One region of the Acetomicrobium flavidum genome, then DNA from elsewhere that is predicted to be linked to it. Evidence: riboswitches for the same ligand, from Rfam matches in the RefSeq annotation. Region 1 holds a riboswitch; each other region holds the start of a gene.
The links. A riboswitch is a leader RNA that binds a small molecule or an ion and turns the genes downstream of it on or off. The one in region 1 is predicted to bind molybdenum cofactor.
Positions count from the first base shown of each region.

Region 1 (4,712 bases):
TTTATATTGGTTACTTGGCCAACAGAAGCATTGCAAAGACAAAGGCATCCTTTTTGAACGAATACTTCATAGGCAATCGCTCCATGGGTGGGTTTGTATTGGCCATGACGTTGGTTGCCACTTATGTCAGCGCAAGCAGCTTCATTGGCGGGCCTGGCATGGCTTACAAGGTTGGCTTGGGCTGGGTCTTGCTTGCAATGGTACAGGTACCTACTGCTTATCTTACATTGGGTTTTTTGGGCAAGAAGTTTGCCATAGTAGCTCGAAAGATTAATGCCATTACCATTAACGATTTTTTGAGGGTCAGGTATGAAAATGCTGCAGTCGTGGTGATAGCTTCGGTTAGCCTGCTAATATTTTTTACCGCTGCTATAGTGGCCCAATTTATAGGAGGCGCAAGGCTTTTTGAGGCAATAGGTGTTCCGTATAAGGTCGGCCTCTTTATTTTTGCCTTAACAGTCGTATTTTATACCGCCATTGGCGGATTTAGGGCTGTCGTATTGACCGATGCATTTCAAGGGATAGTGATGGTATGCGGAACCTTTGCCTTGCTCTTTGGGATAATAAGGGCCGGAGGAGGCATGGAGGCCATTAGCGCGAGGATAATGGCACAAGATCCTGCATTGCTTACCCCCTTTGGAGCGGGGGGTTTTGTGACAAAACCCTTCATATTGTCCTTCTGGATATTGGTATGTCTTGGGGTAATAGGGCTACCCCATACGGCGGTGCGATGTATGGGGTATAAGGATTCGAGATCTATGCATAGGGCCATTGTAATAGGTACGTTCGTGACCGGCTTTTTGATGTTGGGCATGCATCTGGCCGGCGCTCTCGGCAGGGGGGCCTTGCCGGGCATTGAGGTTGTAGATTCCGTCATTCCGACGCTGACGATTAAAATTTTGCCTCCAATCTTTGCAGGCATATTTTTGGCCGGACCCATGGTCTCGATCATGTCTACTGTAGATTCTCAACTGCTGTTGGCGTCAGCGGCAATTATCAACGACTTATATGTGGGATATATCAACCCCGATGCAGCGCATAACGACTCTAAGGTTAGGCGCATTAGTTTTATAGTCACTGCCTTAATAGGGGTCATCGTATTTCTGGTTGCATTAAATCCGCCCAGTTTGATAGTATGGATAAACCTTTTTGCCTTCGGTGGTCTCGAGGCTGTCTTTTTCTGGCCCATAGTGATGGGTCTATATTGGAAACGTGCCACCGCTTCCGGCGCATTGGCTTCAATGATAGTCGGGGTTGTCTTTTTTATATTGCTCAGCCAATATTCTTCAATACTTCATGGTGTACACCCAATTGTTCCCACCTTTGTTGTGACTTTCGTAGCCTTTGTGATTGGGAGTTACATGTCTCGTCCGTCTGTCGATGCCGTGAAGAAGGTGTGGGAGTAAGTAGATCGATTTGACATTTAAGAGGCTGCTTAGTATTATTAGTTTTAGCAGTGCGTCATCGTAATTTGAGATGTAAAAATTAAATGCCTCCGAATCAATGTATCTAAGGGCATATTGCCTATGAGCATTGATCGATAGGGTCTTTTTGGAAACGAAAAGGCCTCCCGTCTGGAAAGGAGGAAGAGCTTTAAAACCTCTTTCCTAACGGGAAGGGGTTTTATTTATGAGGATTTACCAAAAATCTACTATACCAGGCTAAGGAGGGATTTGCATGAAGACGTTCGTCAAAAGGATATTGCCAATTTTTATCATATCCTTGCTGTGCCTATCTTTCGTTCAGGGTATAGCTCGCGCAGATGAACAGGTGCTTTTAATGGCCACCACCACGAGCACTGATGATACGGGGTTGCTCGATTACCTGGCACCGCTTTTCAAGGCCGATACCGGCATAACCCTTCAGTGGACTGCAACCGGTACGGGTAAGGCTTTGAAATTGGGCGAGAATTGCGACGTAGATGTCTTGCTGGTTCACGATCCAGATTCTGAAAAGAAGTTTGTGGAGGCGGGATTTGGCATCGACAGAACTCAGGTGATGTATAACGACTTCATCATCATCGGTCCCAAAGAGGATCCAGCTGGAATAAAGGGATTAACATCGACCGAGGCATTCAAAAAGATTGCCGAGAAAAAGGCCGTTTTCGTCAGTAGGGCAGACGAGTCCGGCACTCACATGAAAGAAAAGTTCATTTGGAAGACGGCGGGATTACCTGTTCCCGATAAGGAAGAATGGTATGTACAAACGGGTCAGGGCATGTTGGTAACCATCAATGTCGCTGCCGAAAAGAAGGGTTATACCCTCACCGATAGAGGAACCTATATAAAATACGAAGCCGATCATCAGGGCAATCCGCCTTTAGTGATCCTTTGCGAGGGCGATAAATATCTGATAAACCAATACAGCGTAATAGCCGTTAACCCGGAGCATTGCCCGAAAGTCAAATATGATTTGGCAAAGAAGTTTATAGAGTGGATGGCAGGTCCAGAAGGGCAAAAAGCAATAGCAGACTTCAGGCTCATGGGAAAGCAGCTGTTTTTCCCAAATGCTGACGCCACATCCAAATAAGACATCCTACGCATTTTAAGTTGATAATAGAATGCTCCAATCCCCCAATGAGGCCGTTGCATCCCCCTGCGACGGCCTGTCTTTATATTATATATCATACTTGCATTATTATTTATTGCTTGATAAGGTACGTTTAAGGGGGTCGAACTTTGTGGATTATATATTCGACGGGATAAGAGAGGCTTTTGTTTTGTTATTTAGCGGAAACGAGGAAGTCTATTCCGCCGTTTACGCTACGCTCAAAGCGTCTTCGTTGGCCATATTGATTGCTTTGTTGATCGGTTTTCCGCTCGGCTTCTTTTTAGGATACTCCGATTTCCCCGGGAAGCGGTTCATAAGATCGGTTGCAGATACATTGCTTGCTCTTCCAACGGTTCTGGTTGGGTTATGGGTATACGCTTTCATCTCGAGCCGGGGTCCGCTTGGCAATTTGAATTTACTTTTTACCATCAAGGGTGTCATCGTTGGCGAAGTTGTCCTTGCACTTCCTATCATAATTGCCTTATCGGCTCAGGCAGTGGAAGAATTAGATCTGTCAGTAAGGGATACACTTCTTACTTTGGGGGCTACAGGAAAAAGATTAGTATTGGATATGTTATGGGAAGCTCGCTATGGAATCTTGATGGCGGCAGTAACGGCATACGGTCGCATCATATCCGAAGTTGGTTCCGCTTCTATGCTTGGCGGAAACATCAAATGGAGAACAAGGACCATTACGACAGCCATGGCATTTGAGACCAATAAAGGACAATTTGCCATGGGTATAGCCTTAGGCTTAATACTTCTTCTAATAGCCTTTTTAGTCAATGGTACCCTGGCCTTTGCTAAAAGAAGACGACAATCGCGGTGAGCTATGATGCTTTACAGATTAACTGGGATCAAACGCTACTATAACGAAAGATGTGCCCTTTCCATAGACCATCTGGTGATAGAGGAGGGCAAGATATATGGCTTAGTTGGCCCCAATGGCAGCGGGAAGACAACATTACTGAGGATTTTAGCCTTCTTGGATGAGCCTGATGCTGGAAACATTTATTATAACGGATCTTTAGTATCGCCTCAGCTTGTGCCCTCTTTGCGCCGAGAGGTGACCATGCTTTTGCAAAACACACGGCTATTAACCCGCAGGGTGAAGGATAACGTAGCATTTGGTTTAAAGATGAGGCATATGGATTTGAACACAATAAAACATCGTGTTAAAGAGGCCTTGGAAATGGTGGGCTTACCCGTAAAGGATTTTGCCAATAGGCAATGGTATGAGCTTTCAGGAGGAGAAGCACAGAGGGTTGCATTGGCTGCTAGATTGGCACTGAGACCGAAGGTCCTACTTTTGGATGAACCAACGGCCAACGTAGATACTGTCTCTGAGACCCTCATAAATGAGGCTGTGGTAAGGGCAAAGGAAGAGTGGAAGACTACTATAATAATGGTCAGCCACGATTTGTTGTGGCTTTACAACTCAGCCGACGAAACCATTTCTCTGTGGGGAGGCCGCGTCGCAAGCCATGGCCCAGAAAACGTCATCCTCGGACCATGGGAAAAGGTTGGCGACGGTCTTTACTGCAAGAAGCTAAAGGATGGACAGAAAATTTATGTCTCAGGCATTCCATCTTCTTCAAATGCCGTGACTGTAAGCCCCGGTGACATATCCCTGCTGAGCAATGCCATCAACGATGATGGAGGGTCAGCATGCAATTTACTTCGCGGCCTCGTAACGCAGATGGTTTATTCTAACGACGGGCTACTTAGGGTTTCCATTGCCCTTGGCGAATTAAATTTGGTGTCTTTGGTCGACAAAGACTATATCAAAAGTCTCGATATATATCCAGGGATGGAGGTATATGCCTCATTTAAGCCTTCGGCAGCTCAGTGGCTATAATTTAAGCTGTAAATGTATAACCATCATAGAAATCATACATTTCCAGTTTTGGGGGTTAAGGGTTGCAAAAGACGAGCTTTACGGTTCACATTAAGGATAATGGCAGTTTGACGTCAGAAAGGCCCTTAAAGGGGCAAGAAGTTCTCTTGGCCTGCGGGAAAGATGGCGAATCCAATATAGTTGCCTGGAGGGTAAATAATTATTTGCGGTCCCTAGACTGGACGGTAGATGATGATTGTTTTGTGGAGTTTGTCGATACCTCCAGCTTTGAAGGGATGGAGGTATACAGAAGAAGCCTCAGCTT
Region 1 is NZ_FSQZ01000001.1:1,511,895-1,516,606, forward strand. It holds gene panF (sodium/pantothenate symporter) at 1-1,406, shown strand, start outside; molybdenum cofactor riboswitch at 1,482-1,601, shown strand; gene BUQ78_RS07550 (ABC transporter substrate-binding protein) at 1,678-2,529, shown strand; gene BUQ78_RS07555 (ABC transporter permease) at 2,681-3,379, shown strand; gene BUQ78_RS07560 (ATP-binding cassette domain-containing protein) at 3,386-4,408, shown strand; gene BUQ78_RS07565 (nucleoside kinase) at 4,471-4,712, shown strand, end outside.

Region 2 (4,712 bases), 1.5 Mb from region 1:
ATGTTCACAAAAAAGGGAGATCGCTTCCCCGTGTAGGTCATGTGCTGGAAGTAGTTGTACCTGAGGAAACAGGGCTTGCCCGTCGCCAGGGCTGCCGCTCCGACCAATCCCTCCATGGTCGGGCAGAACTTATATCCAAAGGTGCCGCCCATGGGGTTCGATACGAGCGCAATTTTATCGGGCTCTACACCAAGACCGGGAGCGATCATCAGTAAATGCAGATGAGCGCCGATAGTCTTGGAATGAATCTTTAGAACGCCGTTGTCGTCAATGTAGGCGAAACCAACGTCTGGTTCAATCGTCATATGGGGTTGCCTTTGCACGTAAAAGTCGTCTTCCACAACGTATGGGGCCTTCTCAAAGATGGGGGTCGTGGGCTCGCCCTTCTCCAGGTTTTGGACGTAGTAGACGTTTGGCGTGCCTGGGTGGATCTCAAGGGCGTCTTCGGCCATGGCTGCCGGAGCGCTCATGTAGGCAGGAAGCACTTCTAGGTCGACCTTTACTTTTTCTGCAGCAGCACAGGCGTTTTCGTAGGTATCAGCACAGACGATCGCTATGGCATCTCCAAACTGGAAGACCTTTTCATCGCAAAGTATCGGGCGATCCCATCCGTCTCCCTTATTGGTCGGGAATGTGATGAGCCCTGTTATGCGATTTCTGCCCTTAATATCCTTGTGTGTGACTACCTTGTAGACGCCGGGCATCTTTTCGGCCTCGGAGGTGTCAATGTTTTTAATATTGGCATGGCTCACCGTTGCCTGTACAAGCGCCAGTTGTAGCGTGCCCTTTGGCATCTTAAGCCCAAGGTCAGCACCGTAATCCAGCGTACCTGTGGCTTTGGCCACGGCAGTGGGTCTTGGGTAGGTTGTGCCCCAAATTTTGCCGTCTTCGGGCATCTTGAACTCCAGCTCCGACTCGTCCATCTCTCCCCTAAGGACTTTAGCTGCATCCATGACGGCGTTGATTATGGGGATGTATCCTGTGCAACGACATGCATTGCGGTTCTTGTGGAACCACTCCCTAACTTCTTCGCGTGTTGGAGATGGGTTGCTGTCTAAAAGGACCTTAGCCGAGATTATGAAACCAGGATTGCAGAAACCGCATTGGGTTACTCCGTGCTTAACGAAGGCTTTCTGGAGGGGATGCATCTTTTGGGGTGTTCCAATTCCTTCGATGGTGGTTATGGAGTCCCCGTCGTTAACCTTGTCGATCCTAAATGTGCACGATCGAACGAGTTTGCCATTTAAGATAACATTACAGGCGCCACACTGCCCTTGTCCGCAACCGACTTTCGTGCCCGTCAGACCCAGTTGTTCGCGCAAAACCTTTGCCAATGAGTCATTGCCATCTACTATAGGAATGTTGCGTTCTATTCCGTTGACAAAAAAATGCCTTTGGATCATCTCATATCACTCCTTCTCTTTCATTACGCGGCGCCATCTCATCCCATCTAAATAGAAACATATGGTAATTTTTGGCACCTAGTTTTCTCTCACCATTTGGGGTGTCTACACTCGCATGAAATTAAAGAAGAATTCATAACGATTGACGATCCTATATAACTTAGTAATCATTAAAGTATTTTTGCCATCACCTCTTTTGTGAATATAATATGTGGCCATTGAAATTAGTGAAATATCGAAGCACTGGCGTGCGTGTGAGATATAAGGATATATAAAAAAGTATGCTTCTCGCAGGATATTACGGATACCCATACTAAAAAAACAACCCCCTTCCTTCCGGGAAGAGGGGCAACAATATCGCTTCCTCCTTTCCAGACGGGAGGCCCTTTCGTTTCCGAAAAGACCCTATCGGTCAACGTTCATAGGCAATTACCCTTAGAACCATTGACTCGGAGGTTATATAAATACAACTTTATTATTACTATTTTAAATCATACTAAATATAGAAACAAATGTCAACTGAATGAGTTATCATGTATAAAACTCGAGTAAAATTGGATCGATGTCGCACCAAAATCATAGCGTAACTCTCATTGCTTCATAGAGAGATAATCTATTATTAGGGCCTTCGCCTGAAATGACGAAGGCCCTTTAACTAATTATATGAAAGAATTAAAGCTATTAAGCTTCTAATCTGTGAGGTAAATAAGTAAGTTTTAAATTTCTCCGATGAGCTTTAATACAATTTGCGCAATGATGGTAGAGCCTATGTATGTTCCTATGAATACCACAAAGGATACGATCAAGATCCTCCATCCGGTCTTTTTAAGCACACCAAGGTCTTTCCCAATTGAGATCCCGGCATAGGCGAGAATTGGCGTTGTGAGGGCTAAAAAGTTTACTTTTTGCGCCCAGGCATTAAAAATTGTTGCACCAGGAAATCCGGGAATAGTTACTATGCATCCGATTGTAACGATGTAGGCTACAGCAGGAATCCTGACCGGGATGACTTTTGCGAATATTACCCCAAGAATACTGATGGCGATTAAAAAAATCATGCCAGGGATGGCATCGATCATCGGGATATTTGCTCCAACGAAGTTGCCGACCAAAGTAATGATGCCGATAATTATAAGAACAGCAAGAACTTCCCTGATCTTCATCGATTAGCCCTCCCTAACGGCAGATTGACTTGGATATGTGCCATATTTCATTTTATAGAACTTTCTATACAGCCATTCTGTCATAGGCAAGGCCATCCAGAGGGACATATAAACCCCGTCCAGGCCGCTTAACATGTTGCTTGCCGCTCCCAGGGCCTGAATTTTATCGGCTATTTCAGGAAACATAGCGCTCAAAGCACCAACGGAGGCAGTCATCATGCTGGCACTTCCCACTCCGGAGGCCATGGCTAAAGCGAGGGGATGAAAGATTCCCAACGCTGCCGTAAACGTCGCCATAAGACCAAAAAAATCGTCCCAAAAACGGTGCCGCAGATGTAGACACCCATGACTCCTTGACCTTCGGGAGTATCCAAGCCGTAGATGTCACCTATCAAAGCCACATTAGGCTCTCTGGCGATCGAATGGGCTGCCCCTATGGTTTCTCGTCTAAGTCCCAAGTACACCGCCACGGGCACACCAATGATGACCGTGCCTAGATTGCCAAATTCCTGCAATATCAAGGCTGGACTTGTCCTTAATATCATTGGAATGTTTGGCCCCACAGTTGTTCCGTACTTTGCCATCAAGAGCATCAAAGTAACCCCAATTAGACTGCCGGCATCAATCATGTCCTTATGATTAGCAAGCTTAAGAAACTTGGGTCCTGAAAAGATTCCCATGATGAGCGCATAAAGCATTGGCAGCAGGACCACTTTGCCCGGGCCTATGGGAAACGAAAAAGCGCCGATCCACTCGGCTACGATCACAAAAATTAAAACCAATATATGGAGCTTCCAATTTTTGATCGCCTCAATCATACACCTATCCCCCTGTCTTAAATTGATCGTGCCCTTAAGTTGCCTGTATGAATTTGTCACAGGCAATTAAAGCAGATAAAGCTAAAAGTGCTGCTCCAAGCGGGAAGGCCTCTTCGTCGGCCTTAAAGTACGGGCTATGCCATGGATGTACGGCATCGATATCGGGGTTACCCACGCCAAGCCAGAAATAACACCCGGGGACCTTTTTTTGATATAATGCGAAATCCTCTCCTCCCATAGAAGGAGTCGGCAGAATGATGCCGTCTTCGCCGAATACTTTTTGAGCTGCCCACAAAGCTATCTTCGTTGCCTCCGGATGATTTACGACGGGAGGAAGATCTCTGCGATAGTTAAATTCGACCTTACACCCTAAGCCTGAAGCTGTATTTTCCACGGTTCTTTTCATCCAGCCTTCAATGGAATCGCGAAGGCCCTCGTCAAAGGTACGCACTGTGCCGGCAAGCTTTACCTCATCGGGGATTACGTTGTTGGCCATTCCCCCATTGATGCTTCCAAAGCTAATGACGGCCGACTTTTGGGGATCGACGTTTCTGCTTACGATAGTCTGCAGGTTCATGACTATGGAAGAAGCGCATACTATAGGATCAATTACCCTATGGGGATAGGCAGCGTGTCCTCCCTGCCCTATAACGGTTATAAAGGTGGAGTCCACAGCTGCCATTAAAGGGCCTTCCTTTAATCCTACTTTGCCTACCGGTATCTCGGGATTGTTGTGCAAACCAAAGATCATGGAAACATTGGGGTTTTCGAGCACGCCATCATCGATCATGGCCTTTGCCCCTGCGTTTATCTCCTCTGCCGGCTGAAAGATAAATTTGACGCTTCCTTGAAGTCCATCTTTAAGAGAAGCTAAAATTTTTGCAGCTCCTAAGGCGCAAGTGACGTGTATATCATGGCCGCAAGCGTGCATCACTCCATCGTTTTTAGAGGCATAAGAAAGGCCGGTCATCTCCTTTACAGGCAGTGCATCCATGTCCGCCCTAAGCGCGACGGTTGGGTTTTCTTTTGCCCCTTTCAGTAAGGCGACCACGCCTGTTTTGCCCACGTTTTCTTTGACTTCATAGCCCAATTCCTTCATATAAATGGCGATCTTCCTCGCCGTCTCGAACTCCTTAAAGCTAAGCTCGGGAAATTGATGGAAATCCCTTCGTAAAGTCCTTAGCTCCTCTGACATGGACTTGCTAAGTTTCATCACTTCATCTGAATACATGCCAATTCCTCCTTTTATTGCCCTTTGCCTGTCCGCAAAGCAAGCTCAGCCTTGGTCATGTAAAGGGGATGCCTCAGGCATATATCACGTACTTCTC
Region 2 is NZ_FSQZ01000001.1:41,130-45,841, reverse strand. It holds gene BUQ78_RS00230 (molybdopterin-dependent aldehyde oxidoreductase) at 1-1,403, opposite strand, end outside; molybdenum cofactor riboswitch at 1,752-1,870, opposite strand; gene BUQ78_RS00220 (hypothetical protein) at 2,120-2,566, opposite strand; partial or broken gene BUQ78_RS00215 (DUF3100 domain-containing protein) at 2,570-3,384, opposite strand; gene BUQ78_RS00210 (M20 metallopeptidase family protein) at 3,419-4,615, opposite strand; gene BUQ78_RS00205 (serine hydroxymethyltransferase) at 4,630-4,712, opposite strand, start outside.
Region 2: another riboswitch for molybdenum cofactor. It lies ahead of BUQ78_RS00230 (molybdopterin-dependent aldehyde oxidoreductase); the one in region 1 lies ahead of BUQ78_RS07550 (ABC transporter substrate-binding protein).

Region 3 (4,712 bases), 1.4 Mb from region 1:
GCTTGTTTTTTAGCCTCTTCGTAAAGTGGCCGTATATGGGTGACCATGGCCTGAAGTGGATAAACTTCCGGCCTTTGGCCGCTGGGTAAGGTATCGCCAGGCTGGATTAAGTTTTTCTCGCGGAAATCCAAGGGGTCCATGCCGACCTTTTCAGCCAACATGTCTATGGCAAGCTCTCCTCCAAAGTAGGTTTGCGGTCCGCCATAACATCTAAAGGCCGTGCACCATTTGTGGTTGGTAAATACGGTGTAACCGCATCCACGAATATTGTTTACCCTGTAAGGCGCAAGCATGAACTGTCCGCCCTTGTTGGTTAAGTCTTGGCTGGATTCCGAGTAAGGTCCATGGTCTACGTACCAATAATGCTCTAAGCCTACCAGCTTGCCATTTTCGTCAGCTCCAACTCGAATCTTCATCAAAAAGGGCGACCTCTTGGGCGTGCGAATGATGTGTTCTTTCATGTCGAGCCTCATGTAAACGGGCCTTCCCGTGGCAATTACACAGGCGCCAATCAAGTGTTCGTTCGTGGGGCCGACCTTGTAGCCGAATGTGGCACCCATGTTATTTTGTATGACGCGTATCTTTGAAGGCGGTAATCCTAAACCGCGGGCTATCATGAGTTGATGGCGGTACACGCAGATACTTTTGGTCTGAAGCGTCAAACGGCCTTCTTCGTCGAAATAGCCAAATCCGCAATCGGTCTCTATCGTCAAATGAGGTTGCCTCGAACTGTAAAATTCGTCTTCAACTACGTAGGGAGCCTTGTCTAAGTCTTCCTTTGGATCGTTGCCCTTCTTTATGGGCCGTTTGTTAAACACATTAGGTATTCCGTCTATATCGGGTATGTCCTCATGCACCTTTACTGCCCCGGGTGTCATGGCATCTTTGACGTTCAAAAGCGCTGGGAGTTCTTCGATTTCTACCTTCACGGCATCGGCTGCAGCCCTTGCGTGCTCTTCCGTGTCGGCACAGACTATCGCTACTGCCTCTCCCCACTGGCGAATCTTGTCTCCTTCCTCTACGAGGATTCGACGTTCCCAGCCGTTGGTCGTGGCGGTCTTAGATCCCACCTGACCCCTTATTCTATTCGTGCCCTTGTTTGCGTAGATGTCTTTTGCCGTCACGACCTTATATACACCGGGCATCTTTTCGGCCTCGCTGAAATCTATCTTTTTGACTACGGCATGGTGAGTCTCGGGGCATACGCAGGCGGCGAAAAGCGTCTCTTCAGGTAACTTTAGCGCTACGTCGTCGCCGAAGTCCCATGTGCCGGTTGCCTTATATACAGCGCTTGGCCTCGGGTAATGGCTTCCCCATATTTTCCCGTCTCGAGTCAGTTCCGAGAAATCCGTCATCTCCTCTTCGCCGCGCAAGACTTTAGCGGCAAGCATGACGGCATCTACGATCTGGACGTAACCGGTGCATCTGCAGGCGTTTCGGTTCTTCTGGAACCAATCTCGTACCTCTTCACGAGTCGGATTCGGGTTTTCGTCGAGCAAGGCCTTAGAGCTCATGATAAATCCCGGCGTGCAAAAGCCGCACTGTATGGCGCCCGTCTTTACGTAAGCCCACTGAAGCGCGTGAAGCTTCTCAGGTCTTCCTAAGCCCTCTATGGTGAGAATTTCAGCGTCTTGCGGCACCTTGTCCCATCTTACGATGCAGGAACGCACGAGCTTGCCGTTCATTATGACCTCGCATGCTCCGCATTGTCCCGATCCGCATCCAAGCTTTGTTCCCGTTAGCCCGAGTTGTTTTCTAATTACGTTGACCAGCATGGCGTCGGGGGAGGCGACTACGTGGTGAGGACATCCGTTGACCTTGATGCTTTTCCTTAAATACTGTTTCATGGTTTCCCTCCTCGTTTTTTTCGAACGCCCTAAAGCTCATATATGGCAAACTTCGACCCAAGTGACCTCCTTTCTTTAAGTTATTAATTCGCCATACCAGCCTTAAAGCGTCCATCTAGCGCTAAAGGAGGTTTAAAAAAGCTGCCTCGCTTAAAGGAGGCAGCTTTTTGCTAAAGATAACCTACGGCAGGCGTAAGCTTTCTTTAACATTTCCTCCTTTCCAAACATGGGAGGCATCCTCGTTTCCAAAGATACCCATTGGCCAGAAACCATGGAGCCCATGAAGGGTCTTTAGGTTAAATGGCTCGGAGCAAAATGTATATTTTATACATGATATCGTAACATTAATAAACGTATTGTTCAATATGGTTTACATGTCAGAAAAATATCGAGTTTGTTAAATAACCTTCTTTATGACATCGCAAGAAAAGTCCTGCTTGAGGAATGTTGCTAAACATGCAATAATGTTGCATTTTGTAGATCAAGAAGTAGACGATAATTTTAATTATCTTATTATTTGCAAGTAAGTATATCACAAAACTGCTGTGAGTGATCAAGTTTACATTACGCCTCGCTATACGTAAAGGACTTAATATTCAGCTCGAAGGATGTTATCATTGGTTTAACTTTAAGTATCCTTAAAAATAATAAAATTGGAGCTAGAAGTGACATGGCACAAATAGAGTTAAACGAAGGTTTTCGTAAGGCTTTAGATCTCATGGAAAACAGCGATAAAAACGTATTCATAACAGGGCGGGCCGGCACGGGAAAATCCACCTTGTTGACGTATTTTCAGCAAAACACCAACAAAAAGGCCATAGTTTTAGCCCCGACCGGGGTCGCTGCCTTAAACGTCAAGGGGCAAACGATCCATTCGTTCTTTGGTTTTAAGCCCAACGTCACATTGGACCAGATAAAAAAGATAAATACCCCAAAGGGCTCGACCAGCATTTACAAGAAGATCGATACCATCATCATAGATGAGGTATCGATGGTAAGGGCAGATTTGCTCGATTGCGTAGACAAGTTCTTGAGGCTGAACGGGCCCAAGAAAAAGCTACCCTTTGGTGGCATTCAGATAATCTTCATCGGGGATCTCTACCAGCTTCCGCCGGTGGTCACCAAGAACGAAAAGGAAGTCTTTAAGACCATTTATGAAAGCCCCTATTTTTACAGTGCAAAGGTCTTCGATTCCATGGATTTCGAGTTCATCGAGCTTGATAAAATATATCGCCAACACGACCAAAGATTTATAGACCTCCTCGGTGCAATACGCAACAAGACTGTTACCGACGATGACTTAAAGCTTTTAAATAGCCGAGTTATGCCAGACTTTGAGCCTGACCGCGACGAATTTTTCGTGTACTTGACGACGACGAACAAGCGAGCTGAGGAAATTAACGAGCAGCAACTGTCAAGGTTGAAAGGAAAGACATATATCTTCAAGGGCGCGATCAAGGGCGAATTTGGCAATGATTACCTGCCCACGGCTCCGGAGTTGAAGGTCAAGGTCGGAGCTCAAATAATGCTTTTGAACAACGATTCGCTCGGCAGATGGGTGAACGGAAGCATTGGCAAGGTTATAGACATTTACAAGGATACTTTGGAAGATGAAGATAAAGAAAGCTACATCATAGCAGCTGAACTTTCCGACGGCAGTGAGGTTGAAATAACGCCACATACGTGGGAGATATTTCACCTCTATGTGGAAGGAGATAAGCTTAAATCCCAGACGATCGGCAAATTCACGCAATACCCTATTATGCTTGCCTGGGCCGTGACGATCCACAAAAGCCAGGGCAAGACCTTTGATAAAGTGATCATAGACATAGGACGGGGAGCTTTTGCTCACGGCCAGGTCTACGTGGCGTTAAGCCGATGCACGTCCCTTGATGGGATCATCCTTAAAAAACCGATCAAAAGGGAACATATTTGGATGGATTGGGATGTCGTGCACTTTTTGACCAGGTGCCAATATAAAAAGGCAGAAGAAGCCATGTCGTTAGAAGAGAAGATCGATGTCATAAAGAAGGCCATCTTCGAGGGCATGTCTTTGGAAATCCTCTACTTAAAACCAAGCAACGAAAAAAACGTCAGGATCGTGCGGCCAATCGAGGTTGGCGAGATGGAATATAAAGGCAAAAGATACATGGGAATGCGGGCATTTTGCAGCTTTCGTCAGGAAGAAAGAGTTTTTAGGGTAGATAGAATACTGAACCTAAAAGTGCTTAAGGAGCAGGTCGTTCAAATGTAATGTTAGTGTATCGAGTCGAACAATGAAATATCATTGGCGCTCCACATTCAGGTCTGAAGGGTTGACGGTAAATTCGGTCAATTTCATATCCATGTAAATTGGAGCATTATAGGCTACAGCCAGGGCAATGGCGTCACTAGGCCGAGAATCGACCTCGTAATTATATTTGTCGTGCCTGACGTAAATGTTTGCGTAGTACACATTATCCTTGATATTGGTTATTATCACCTGCTCCACCTCGGCTCCAAGCAAATCCAGGAGATTTTTAAGTAAGTTGTGTGTAAGGGGACGGTTTGGGGCAACGCCCTGCATGTTCATCAGAATGGCCATCGCCTCGATAGGGCCAATAACTATGGGCAGGACCTTTGTCTCTTCCCTATCGCTCAACAGGACTATGTGGTTGTTGTCCTCGTCTACTGCAATGCCCTTTACGAACACTTCGATCATATTATTCACAGCTCTCACCTCATCTTTCACTATGCATTATGAGGCAAAAGCAGTCTAAAGTAAACATGCATATAAAGTAAACTGTCGCTTATTTATCTTGAAATCTCAAGCAAGGTCGTAGGACATGATCGAGCAGACCGCAGCTTCCAAGATATCGATCGATT
Region 3 is NZ_FSQZ01000001.1:141,324-146,035, reverse strand. It holds gene BUQ78_RS00670 (molybdopterin-dependent aldehyde oxidoreductase) at 1-1,847, opposite strand, end outside; molybdenum cofactor riboswitch at 2,045-2,170, opposite strand; gene BUQ78_RS00665 (AAA family ATPase) at 2,518-4,101, shown strand; gene BUQ78_RS00660 (bifunctional nuclease family protein) at 4,132-4,548, opposite strand; gene BUQ78_RS00655 (M20/M25/M40 family metallo-hydrolase) at 4,654-4,712, opposite strand, start outside.
Region 3: another riboswitch for molybdenum cofactor. It lies ahead of BUQ78_RS00670 (molybdopterin-dependent aldehyde oxidoreductase); the one in region 1 lies ahead of BUQ78_RS07550 (ABC transporter substrate-binding protein).